DNA from 3 places in the Paenibacillus sp. Y568 genome. Region 3 is predicted to be linked to each of the others. Evidence: riboswitches for the same ligand, from Rfam matches in the RefSeq annotation. Region 3 holds a riboswitch; each other region holds the start of a gene.
The links. Region 3 has a riboswitch for thiamine pyrophosphate ahead of AC1D7X_RS05740 (ABC transporter substrate-binding protein). Riboswitches for the same ligand answer to the same signal wherever they lie in the genome.
Positions count from the first base shown of each region.

Region 1: it holds a riboswitch for thiamine pyrophosphate, as region 3 does, so the genes downstream of both, AC1D7X_RS24960 (ABC transporter ATP-binding protein) here and AC1D7X_RS05740 (ABC transporter substrate-binding protein) in region 3, are expected to answer to the same signal.
Region 2: it holds a riboswitch for thiamine pyrophosphate, as region 3 does, so the genes downstream of both, AC1D7X_RS18435 (thiamine phosphate synthase) here and AC1D7X_RS05740 (ABC transporter substrate-binding protein) in region 3, are expected to answer to the same signal.

Region 1 covers NZ_JCAIUM010000031.1:5,125-9,389, reverse strand. The annotation lists gene AC1D7X_RS24965 (helix-turn-helix domain-containing protein) at 1-113, shown strand, start outside; TPP riboswitch at 1,375-1,479, shown strand; gene AC1D7X_RS24960 (ABC transporter ATP-binding protein) at 1,657-2,349, shown strand; gene AC1D7X_RS24955 (ABC transporter permease) at 2,339-3,106, shown strand; gene AC1D7X_RS24950 (ABC transporter substrate-binding protein) at 3,103-3,546, shown strand; gene AC1D7X_RS24945 (ABC transporter substrate-binding protein) at 3,591-4,052, shown strand; gene thiM (hydroxyethylthiazole kinase) at 4,145-4,265, shown strand, end outside.
Region 2 covers NZ_JCAIUM010000014.1:12,659-16,923, forward strand. The annotation lists gene AC1D7X_RS18410 (GNAT family N-acetyltransferase) at 1-73, opposite strand, end outside; partial or broken gene AC1D7X_RS18415 (thiazole synthase) at 229-780, opposite strand; gene thiS (sulfur carrier protein ThiS) at 794-997, opposite strand; gene AC1D7X_RS18425 (FAD-dependent oxidoreductase) at 994-1,515, opposite strand; gene AC1D7X_RS18430 (hypothetical protein) at 1,479-1,637, opposite strand; gene AC1D7X_RS18435 (thiamine phosphate synthase) at 1,720-2,349, opposite strand; TPP riboswitch at 2,505-2,608, opposite strand; gene murI (glutamate racemase) at 2,694-3,473, opposite strand; gene AC1D7X_RS18445 (immunity 53 family protein) at 3,567-3,854, opposite strand; partial or broken gene AC1D7X_RS18450 (DUF2264 domain-containing protein) at 4,025-4,265, opposite strand, start outside.
Region 3 covers NZ_JCAIUM010000003.1:129,933-134,197, forward strand. The annotation lists gene AC1D7X_RS05730 (ABC transporter permease) at 1-443, opposite strand, end outside; gene AC1D7X_RS05735 (thiamine-binding protein) at 440-733, opposite strand; gene AC1D7X_RS05740 (ABC transporter substrate-binding protein) at 787-1,836, opposite strand; TPP riboswitch at 1,944-2,055, opposite strand; gene AC1D7X_RS05745 (pyridoxamine 5'-phosphate oxidase family protein) at 2,232-2,648, shown strand; gene AC1D7X_RS05750 (EAL domain-containing protein) at 2,797-3,831, shown strand; gene AC1D7X_RS05755 (glycoside hydrolase family 65 protein) at 3,981-4,265, opposite strand, start outside.

The sequences.
Region 1 (4,265 bases), on a different contig from region 3:
GCGACTCTTTTAGTTGGAAAGCCTGCATACCTCATTACGTTAAGAATGTAGGGAATGAAGTAGCCATCGTATTAATCTCCATTAATAACGATTCAGACGGTGAAGTGTATTAGAATTATTATGATCTCTTCATGTATACATTCCATAAGCTGTAGAAGCTTAAGTGGCGGTAATTTTGGGCCGTGGAATAGGGACGTATTCTGTAATACATCGATTGAAGTAATGCGTTCGTTGTTGCGTGGATCGAAGTATTACAATCTTTGTTACGTCAATTGACGTAATGCGTTCCCCGATACGTGGATCGAAGTAATACGTTCCTTGTTCGTCAATCGAGGTAATGCAATCCTTGTTACATGGATCGGTGGTATCTCAATCTAGGTAATGCAGTCGTGTTACGCTAACCAAGGTAATGCAGTCCGCGTTATGTTAACCGAGGTAATGCAGTCCGCGTTACGCCAATCGGTGGGTCTCAATCGATATAATACAGTCCTTCTAACCCCACATGGTGGCTGATCATTTCATTTAACAGGAAATTTGTAGCTAAGTGTTCTGCTAAGAGTGTACAAGTCATAAATAACAGGAGAATTCCTGTTATTTCATGTTCCTTTTAACAAATATCGCCTACTTGATGAATTGCAAATTCAAGTTACACTCATATTCGTATTGAATATTCAATATTGTTATTGTTATTTGGCATTTCTTTTCCAAGTATTTAGAGACTGAACAAAATCAGAAGTTGTAAGTCTCCTAACCACAAATATTACTTTTCGCTCGCATAACACCTATAGTCTTCGTTATTAGTTAGTATTAGCTATTAGCCTTGATACTTGCGTCGCCATAGGCCTTGAACGTTACATCAATATTGTTAAGTTCCTCAATGTGTAGCGAGTATCCACTAACTGTTTTCTATTTAAATTACCTCCACTACTTTCTATTTACCTTATATCAACTATTTCACTTTCCCCTACTCAATTCTATTTACTTTATACCCACTCCTTTTCATTACTTTCACCGACTCTTTTCCACTTTCCTTATATACTCTTCTATTACCTTATCAACTATTTCCCATTTACCTTATCCAATATACTAAACAAAATACCAGAGCTACGCGACACATCTCGTTCGATGTTAACCAGATGCATGTGTAGCTATATATATATATTTATCTATATATCCGATCGTTTCCTTTCTTCAATCCTTCACTCATCAAATTTGCATGACAAAAAAACAGCCCTACCCCACTTTCACCCTTCAAAGTTGAGGACGCGCTGTCCGTGATCACGATACGTAATCAAGAGACCAACATTGATTCCTCTATTTACTTATATCCAAAGTATGTTATATTGGATGGGTTATTAATTGAATAAGACCTTTGTATTTCACTAGGGGAGTCTAACGACTGAGATGGAGCTAAGAATTTCCGGACCCTTGGAACCTGATCTGGATTATACCAGCGGAGGGAAGTGGAACGAAATCTTCAACTCATGCGATGATTAGCTTGATTGGACTTTTTGACCCACTCATTTCCCTCCGGAAATGGTTGGGTCTTTATTTGTTTATTTTACAGAAAGCGAGGGGATCCCACCAATTTTATCACTACATGATTTATCCTACTCTTTTGCACACCGACCTAATGAATCTCCGCTGTTTCAACAGTTGTCCCTCCAAGTTCATGCAGGTGAATTCATTTCCATTATTGGAGCAAGTGGTTGTGGCAAGAGTACCCTATTCAAGTTAATCGCTGGACTTTTAGAGCCCCTAAGTGGGGAAATTCGGATACATGGAGAACAAGTCACACATCGATTAGGAACAGTCGCATATATGCCTCAAAAGGATCTCCTTCTACCCTGGCGAACCGTTCTAGACAATTGTCTACTCCCTTGGGAGCTTAATCGAGAACAATCCCGTAGAAACAAAGAGGATACTATCACAGAGATTAAGGAAATCTTACACCGCCTCGGCTTAGGAAAATATGAACTTGCCTTTCCAGATGAATTATCCGGTGGTATGCGACAACGTGTCGCTTTTCTCAGAACACTAATTACGGGCCAAGATTTAATGCTACTAGATGAACCCTTTGGTGCACTTGACGCCATGACAAAAAGAGACATGCATCGTTGGTTACTTGAACTTTGGGATGAGCTACATAAGACGGTTCTCTTCATTACACATGATTTAGAAGAAGCTATTCTATTAAGTGACCGAATCTTCCTTATGTCCCATGACAGTGATCAAGGAATACAAGAAATCGTCGTAAATCTCCCTAGACCGAGACATTACGAAATGAACTACGACCCTCAGTTTATAGAATTGAGACAGAATTTGGAGAGACGACTACATGTTACTTAAACGCTGGGCACTTGATTATGGATGGTTTGTACTTGTCTTACTTGTACTCTTACTATCTTGGGAGTCCGTTGTCACATTAGGCTGGGTCCCTTCTTTTATTATTCCCGCGCCAAGCTCAATTGTCCGTGCATTATTCAACAATCGGCAGCTATTGCTTGGTCAACATTTGATCGCTACTTTAGAAGAGGTTTCTTTAGGTTTTATATTCTCTGTCATCGTTGGCACTATTTTGGCTACGGCTATGCATATCTTTCGTTCAATTGAGAAAGCTTTCTATCCTTTCTTGATTATTAGCCAGACTATACCTTTAATCGCACTTTCTCCTATCTTCATCATGTGGTTTGGTTACACCCTTTGGAGCAAAGTTGCCGTGATCTTCCTGACGGCCTTCTTTCCGATCGTTGTGAGTACTTATGATGGCCTTAAGAAGGGTGATCGCGATTATATAGAGCTACTGATGACGATGGGAGCTAACCGTTGGGATATTCTTCGGAAGATTGAAGTTCCGCTGGCCTTGCCTTCCTTTTTCTCAGGACTGAAGCTCTCCATCGTATATTGTGTCGTGGGAGCTACCATTGGCGAATGGTTAGGAGGTACGAAGGGGTTAGGTTACTTTAGTCGTCGAATGTCGAGCAATATGCATACAGATGCCATGTTCGCATTCATACTTATCCTCTCTTTACTTGGCATTTCCCTTTTTATGTTGATTGTAATCTTAGAGAAACAATTTCTTAAGAGGAGAGGAACTACGAAATGACATCAACTAGGAAAGCAACGATAACCATACTACTAATATGCACTCTTTTATCAATCACAGGTTGTCGTTATGGAACGAGTTCACAGCAGCAAGTCACTTCGCAACTCTCTTCATCTGCGGAAAAAGAACAACTTCAAGACCTATCGATCATGCTCGATTGGTATCCAAATGCTGTTCATTCCTTCTTGTACGCAGCACAAAAGAATGGATATTTCGCGGAACAAGGATTAAACGTTACGATTCAAATGCCAGCAGATACCAACGACTCTTTAAAATTAGTTGCCGCTGGACAAATTGATCTGTCCCTTAGCTATCAACCACAGGTACTTATGGCACGCGGTGAACATATTCCAGTGAAATCGATCTCCGCAATCGTGAGACATCCGCTCAATCATCTCATGGTGCCTGCTGATGGAACAATTATTCCCCTAAAGACCTAGTAGGTACAACCGTTGGATACTCGTCCATTCCTCTATATGAAGCGATGATTAGGAACGATGGAGGAGATCCTGAGAAGGTCAACATGGTCAATCTAGGTTATGATCTGATTCCATCAATCGCTACTTCAAAAGTTGATGCCATAATGGGTGGTTTCATCAATCACGAACAACTGATCCTAGCTAAGCAAGGGCACCCCATGCTCGCTATGAATCCTACAGATTATGGAGTACCCGATTATTATGAACTCGTACTTGTCGCAAGCGATCAAGGTATGAAAGAGAACCATGAGCTATTGGCTAAATTTATTACAGCCATTGGCGAAGGGCAAGAATACATACAACAACATCCTGATCAAGCTCTTTCTATACTTTTCGAACATGAAGACCAGACATCACCACTCGATAAAGAAATAGAAACGAAGAGCTTACAGATTCTATTACCTCTTATGGACCCTGAAGGCCATCCTTTCGGATACCAAGCTCCAGAATCATGGAAGAACGTTTAACAATGGTTAATCAGTAACAAGCTGCTATCCAAATCGATAGACGTTAATGATGCATTTATCAATTTCTAATTCATTCTAAGGAGGAAATAATGATGTCATTTCTACAAAAGGTACGTCAAAAGAATCCACTTGTTCACAACATAACCAATACGGTAGTTACCAATTTCACTGCAAATGGGTTACTTGCCTTAGGTGCCTCCCCCTTTATGGCAG
Region 2 (4,265 bases), on a different contig from region 3:
AGGCTTGCGCAGCATCATTAATAATATCATAGATTGTCTCTATATCATTTACACCACATAACCGAATCATCATTACCCCATCCTTTATTATCATTTTACTAAATATAACAAATAATGGTACAAACTTCATCAACGGTAAAATCATCACTAAGAAACCTAGACAGATCTCTCCGCTAGGCTGCTTGATATCATGTGAATTACGCTAGTAACAAACAAAAGTTACTCTACTTAAGTACTACTCCAACCCTCCATCGGACTACTTGCGGAGGCATACCTTTTCTTCGGAATTCTGCCTGCCTCGAATCCTAATCTACCTGCTGTAATAGCAAGTTTCATGGCTAAGGCCATCTTCACCGGATCTTGTGCCCCTGAAACAGCAGTATTAAGTAATACGGCATCTGCCCCAAGCTCCATAGCAAATGCTGCATCCGCAGGACTTCCTATCCCTGCATCCACAATGACAGGAACTGTTGCTTGCTCAATAATAAAAGATAGGTTCAACGGATTAATGATACCTTGACCTGTTCCAATGGGTGACGCACCCGGCATGATGGCATGAACACCTAAATCTTGTAGCCTTTTGGCTAACAACACATCATCTGATGTGTAGGGCAGAACGATAAATCCTTCATGTAATAACATCTCTGAGGCTTTTAACGTCTCCACTGGATCGGGTAACAGCGTCTTCCAATCCCCAATCACTTCAACCTTAATCATATCGCATAATCCAGATGCCTTCGCTAATTTAGCACTCCGAACCGCCTCTTCTGCTGTTGTAGCTATCTTCCAGATGTTAGCCACCCCCTACAAAATGAACGATCTCAACTCGGTCTCCATCCGATAAATGCGTCTTGTCATGATCTGATTTTTCTAAAATTTGCTTATTCAACTCGAAAATAAGCATCTTGTTCTCCAAGCCAAAATGTACTAATACGTCTGCCATTTTCCTACAATCATTAGGAATATCAATTCGTTCTCCATTAACTTCGATCATCATACTGGAGCCCCTTCCTTGTCTAGCACACTTTTCTCATGCCGATCTACTCGATAAGCCTCTAGAGAAAGCTCCTCTTCCTTCTTTCCTTCGACCCAATCTGCTACAAGCTTCCCAGTCATTGGACTAAGTAGAATACCATTACGATAGTGACCTGTTGCAACATATAATCCTTTCCACTGAGGATGTTCACCCAAATAAGGTAACCCATCCAGTGTCTGTGGACGTAAACCGCTCCAAACACGCTCCCACTCTGCGTCAACAATATCTGGTAAGAGTCGCTTCGCTGCATCTAACAGTTTGGAGATGCCACCTAGAGATACCCTTCGATCATAGCTATGTGCGTTCGCCGTTGCTCCAACCACGATACGTCCTCCCTTCTTCGGAACTAAATAGCATCCGTGACTAACTATTGTGGATTGAAGTAGTGGGATATGACTCAAAACAGAGAAACACTCTCCCTTAACCGGATAAATTGGACATGTTACTCCAACCTGTGCAAGAAGAGATCCGCTCCACACTCCTGAAGGAATGATTTCACCTCAGTAAACTCTTTTATTTGTGCTCCAAGGGCTACTGCAGCTTGTGCAAATGCTGCGCACAATTCAGGAGCATCGACTTGACTGTCCTCTTCTATTCGCATCGCCCCTCATATGTTCTATTTGCTTCATCTGATCATTGTCCTCCTTCATTTGTAAGTACTTACTTCATCTTTCGCTTCGAAATCACTCCTTTAGAACCCATATACTTTGACTGTCTAATGCCTCACGATAGTCTTTTACGGACTTTAAGGGATTATGGCTTTCTGTAATACCCGATAATACTGCAATACCAGCAGCTCCAGATGTCATGATCTGATGCACATGATCCGGCTTAATCCCTCCAATCGCAATAACTGGAATAGAAACTTTTTGCACCACTTCCTCTAATGCTCGTATTCCTCTGGCTGCCTGGTTAGGCTTAGAATCTGTCGGAAAGATATGCCCATACATCAAATAATCAGCACCTTCATTGCACATCGCTACTGCTTCATCGACATCATGAACAGAACGTCCTATTAACATTCTCGGAAAATCTCGCCTTACTACCTGTACTTGTAAGCTATGGCTACCTAATTGGACTCCCAGCGCACCCGTCGCCCAAGCAATGTCCACTCGATCGTTAATTATTACTTTACTGAGAGGAACTCCACCTGCATTCATAGCTAGTGCTCCTTCCCAGATTTCAGACGCACTGCATAATTTCTCCCGTAAATGAAAGGCAGTCACATAAGGATGTATAAGCGCTGCTATCTTCGCAAAGTGCTCCAAATTGGATTGACCATTAGAGATCACATGTAACTCTCTCGCCGTCACTGCAATCAACCTCCCTTCCCCCTGACTACTCTTCTCGTTAACAACATGTAAACATAGAAATCAACAAAAAGGGCCACCTTCTACATAGAAGGTGGCCCTATAACTATAGTAAAAATAATGTAAACGTATATACGCATACAAAACTTATGATAACCATGTCTTTGAGCTCACTTCCCTACGCTGGTATAATCCAGATCAGGTTCAAAGGGTTTGGAATTATCCATTCCGTCTCAGCCAAATAGCACCCCTAGTGATCTAACGTATTTAATTAAAATTCATAGTAACATAAATATTGGAAAAATAGAAACCTTTTTTTCTAAAGATAACATTTCGTTATCACCCAATTACGTTACTTTATTTAAGACGATTCCCAGTGCTCTTTCCATCTTTAGCACGTATCCTGAATCACGACTCGAGCATAAAAGGGTGGTCTTCGTTTCTCCTTGAGCATTCCGTTGAAGATTACCTTTTAACACTTTTCTTAATCGATTCACAGTACCCTTACTTCCATCAACGATATGAATATGATCGGGTAACATTTGTGTTAATATGTCTTTATAAAAGGGATAATGCGTACACCCTAGAACAATCGTTCCATATGTACTGAGATCGAATTCTGATAGTTTACACTTGAAGTACTCTACTATCGTATCCGTATCGAAATTTAAATCCTCACAGAATTCAACTAACTCGGGTAATGGTAACGAATCTACGATGCATTGATCATCTATTCTAGATACTAAATCTGTGTACTTAGATAATCTCAAAGTCAACGGAGTAGCAAAGACAAGCACTCTTTTTCCCGTTGATCTAGTTATCTCTATAGCCGGTTTAACAGCAGGTTCCATACCCACAATGGGTATACGATAAGTACTTCTTAATTCTGCAACCGCTATACTGGTTGCCGTGTTACAAGCTATGACGATCGCCTTCACTTGTTGTTCTTTCATCAGCGTTTCAATTGCAGTTTTTACATACCGTTTTACTTCTTCCGTTGATTTGGTTCCATAAGGAACATGAAGTGTATCCGCATAATAAATATACTCCTCCTGTGGGAGTTGCTTGATGGCCTCAGCTAGTACCGTTAATCCGCCTAATCCTGAATCAAAAAAAGCTATTTTCATTGGTTTCACCTTTCAACATCTGCTTTTAAAAATAAACACTATTCTTCTATTCCATCATAATCATTGAGAAAATAGGTATCTCTAATCTCTAACCTATCCTTCTGCCCATTCCTTAAAGAGCTGTATCATCTCTTCTAGATTACGTAATCCACCCGCACCTTCAAAATAACCCTCTTTAATCCAACATCTTACCCAGTCATTGTCATCTCGATCGAGGATAATTTCATTTAAAGGTTTACCTTCCAATTCCGTTTCAAGTAATGGAATGGTCACTCTCCATCCTGGCGTATCTATGGATTCAATCTTCAATACATGGGTTTGCTCCCATTCATCATCACAATAACTTGCATACCAGCTTTCTAACCATTTCAGATAACTCATCTGTCTCAGCCTCTTTCTACTTCTTTATATGTTACGTCATGCCCATCCAAATCATTTCTATTCTTTATGATATATCAAAACCTCCTATTTGTTTAATTCTAATGTAATGAAAATATTTACATTTACAATTCCGCCACTTACGCCACTTCTGTACACTACATTCAAATCATTCAGTCCATCTTGATTGTAATTAACATTCCACGCTGCGTCGTAATCATGATCTCTTTGGTTTCGATACGCACATTCAATGAATCCATGGGATCAATTTGTGTGCATCGTTCCTTGCCTGATGTTCCTGACTCACCGAGTACAGCGGATATCAACCAATGGACACCTGACTCCAACCTTGCTTGTAGCGTTGGAATCCCTGTTCGGGTCTGCATAATGTTCGTATTCGCATTTGCATAAATA
Region 3 (4,265 bases):
ATACGGTCCGTCTGTCTGAGTCCTCCCATCATAGCAACAGCTACCGGAAAGAAACAAACAAGGGTAATGACGATGATTTTAGGCAAAAGACCGAAACCGAACCAGATCATAAGGAGTGGTGCAAGAGCTATGGTAGGTATATTTTGACTGAGAATCAGTAGGGGGTACAAGGCCGATTTAAGAAAAGGAATAAGGTGTAACACAACGGCGATCATAAGGCCTACGGAGGTTCCAATGATGAATCCGACACCTGTTAATTCTACTGTAGCCAAAGTATGTTCCCATAATCCAGATGATTGAGCTGAAGCTTCACGAGTAATATCTATCGGAGAGGGTAGAATCCACTTCTCAATCTCAAAAAGTGAAGTACATAGTTGCCATAACCCTAACAAACAGATGACCGCCACAAGGGGCGGCCAGATTTTGTTCCACCCCAATCTCATGGACGATATTTCTCCGTTAACTTATCCATGCTGATCCCGTTTGGATTGTGGGCGATTTTGATCTGAGAAATAACACTTGGACTCCCTGCTTCAACAAGAGCCTTATGCATGTTCTTTACGATGTCTAGTAACTGACTAAGCTCACCTTCCATGGTGGTCTCAAGGGAATGAACCTCGTGTTTCACACCGGATTGTTGGATAACCTCAATAGCACGATCTACATAAGGAATAGAATCCTCATTTCCAGGGGTCTTCGGAATAACTTGAATACTTAATAGTGTGTTTGCCATAATTCATAATTCACCCTTTCAATATTTAATATGGGATTAACGGTTGATATATATCACTCAGCTAAAAAATCATTAGTATATGCTTGCTTCATATCCATTTGTTTATCAAGAAGCTTATGGCTGAACATCCAATCGGCATAACCTTGCCATACTTCTTCCTTTTGTTCACCCCAACGAGGTGCGTCGTCGGTATAGCGGGGACTAAGCCACTTTTGGCTTGCTAGAACTAAACCTTTATCCAGCTCAGGAACTGATTTACTAAGGATCCCAGCAGCTTCTTCAGGGTTATCAATGGCAAGTTGGTATCCTTTGGCTGTAGCTTTAAGGAAAGCTTTTACTAGCTCAGGGTCGTCTTTGATCTGCTGCTCATTGGTCACAATAACAGGTGTGTAATAGTCTAACTCTGGAGCATAATCCTTCACATATAACATATCGAGCGGCTCTTTACGTAGTTCAGCTTCTATACCGGTCCATGCATAGAATATCCATGCGAAATCGATGTCACGCTTAACTGCCGTAAAGTAATCAGCATCACCCATATTGATACTCTTCACTTTCTTAACATCCGAATTTTCTTTCTCCATGATTGAACTCATGATGGCTTCTTCTACAGGAGAACCCCATCCGCCGTATGATTTACCTTCGAAATCCTTCGGTGATGTAATGTTCCGATCTACAGGTGCAGCGAAGCCTGAGGTATTGTGTTGGATCACTGCCGCAATAGACACGAGAGGTACATCCTGCGTTCTTGCTTGCGTTACGCTCTCTTGGTAGCTAATTCCAAAAGGAACTGCGCCTGATGCAACCATCGTATCGGCACCACCCGATCCTGGTTGGACAATATCTACGTTCAGACCCTCTTCTTCATAGTAGCCTTGATCCTTCGCAACGTAGAGCCCGGTATGATTGGTGTTAGGAGTCCAGTCCAGCACAATCTTTACATCTCTTAATTTCTTAGGTTCTGTTGATGATCCGTCATTAGGTGATTCTGTAGACTGATTACTTGCTTGTGTTGTTGGATCATTCTTGTTACCTCCGCAGCCAGCTATTACGATCAATAGTAGGCACATTAGAAGTAGTGTCAGGGGGTGTTTCTTTCTCATCTGATTTCTCTCCTCTGTTGAGCTTGGTATGTTCCAAGTCCCGTTAGTATTCAACAAAAAAGCGCCCCGTAATCGGGACGCATGTGGGCGCAAGATAGATATGATAGATCACATATCGGGTTACGTTCCTACGCTGGCATTACCCAGATCAGGTATAAGGGTCAGTGTCTTGTGGGACACACTCTCAGCCGGCCAATTCCAGCACCCCTGTACATATGAAGTTAGGGTATTTCTACAAGAATTATAATCCAATACGGTATAAGTGTCCAGTAACCTAGAGAATAAATGGATATTGTGAATTGTGTACATGGTTGCGGTTCTTATGTTTAAAAGGTGGGTACAATAAGCATATGTGAGTCTTTTTCATACAACATGAGGAAAGGGAATGATTTTCTATGGAAAGAACCTTAACTGAGCAGGAAATATCGAAAGCACTAGACCATAATAAGATTTGTTCTCTCGCAACAATAGAAGGCAATAAGCCAAAGCAGAGATATATGGTGTTATATAATGAAGGATTGAGTATTCATTTAGCTACCAACAAAAAAACACATAAAGTTGAAGAGTTGAAGGAAAACCCTTACGTTTCATTGCTTATTGGATATGAGATAGGTGGAAGTAAAGAGGTTATTGAAATAGAGGGAACTTGTACCATCTGCACGGACGAAAGTCTAAAAGAGAAAGTATGGAATGATGATTTGAAAAAGTGGTTTGATGGTCCTGAAGATCCTAATTATGTCATTCTTGATATCTTCCCTAAACATATTTATTACACGGATAAGGATGACAAACAAAGACAATGGTTTGCATAGAGGGGAGAGTCGTGTGGTCTGAGACAAGGTCTCAGGCCATTTTTTGTCGATAGCAAGAGTTCGTGATAACAAATGTATCATCTAATAACAGATTAGCGTGGTATAATTAACTCAACATTTTTCGCCAATATATGTAAGGAGGAAATTCATGAGTTGCAGCGGATGTTCTGTCATACGACCAATAGAAGACCAAGGAATTGTACGTATCAAGCCCCTTAATAACTCACTGACACATATGCTACTACAACAAGGAATAGGTGCCGAAGTGATCGCTGATTGTACAGTTGTTCCTTACAACCAGAAAGAAGAGATATTCGACCTGTTGCATGTCTTGAAGACGCTTCCTCAAGAAGAGCGTACGCATATAAAAATCTTCATCACAGGACTGGGAATACATACGGAAGACAAGCATAGCTGGATTCCATTAGTTCAGTTGGAAGCAAGATTAGAGAATCAAAGCGTTGTAGATATGATTAGTCATGATAAATTTGCAAGCCATATGCAACCTATTGTAGATACAAATGAACAGATTATAGGTTTTGAGTTCTTGTTACGATCGGCACCAGGGTATCAATCATTCCAGCCTTATCAGTTATTTGAGGTAGCAAGACAAACGGGGTTACATTCCTTTCTTGATCGCGTAGCACGAATTACCGCTATTGAGACGAGTGCACAGTGGGTCCCTAATGGACTTAAGAGATTTATTAACTTTCTGCCGTCATCTATATACAACCCTAAACATTGTCTTAGTCATACATTTCAGGCGATTGATCGTTTGAATTTAATTCCTGGGGACTTTGTTTTTGAAGTTGTAGAGACGGAGAATATAGAACATTTACCACAGTTATTACATATATTTGATCTGTATCGAGAAAAGGGCATGTCCGTTGCATTAGATGATGTAGGATCAGGGTATTCTACAATTGAACTCATGTCGGAATTAAAGCCTGATTATGTGAAGATCGACCGTAGTTTAGTTGATCACTGTGATCAAGATCCAGTAAAACAGCGGGAAATCAATAGAATAACCGAAGCTGCATTACAGTTCAAAGGTCAAGTATTAGCAGAGGGAATAGAACGATATGAAGACTTCCAATTCTGTAAGGACGTAGGTATTAATCTGGCCCAAGGATACCTGTTTGGTAAACCTGCTGAGCGGCCACCACTTGATATGATGATATAAATTATGTTCTAGAATGATGGAATACCTATATAAGAAAGGGGCTTATCCCACAGGTCAAATGTTGACCTTCTGGGAGAGCCCCTTTGTATAAATATAAGACAATGGTGCCGTCTTTGAGAGAGGACGGCACCCGTTCTATTTGTGTGTAATTACAGACTAACTTTAATGTGACTTAATCCACCAACAGTATAATCATTGCCGTATACATTCACGTTAACAGATGCTTCAGTCTCATTACTAACGGTTACATCGTGTTCACCAACCGTAACTTTAAGACGAGAATTACGGAACATGACTTTGAAGGAGAATGAATTCCAGTGTCCAGGGTTGAATGGGTTCAAGCATAACACGCCATTCTTCACTCGAAGTCCTCCAAATCCGTGTACAACCGACATCCAAGTTCCTGCCATACTCGTTGTGTGACAGCCGTCTTC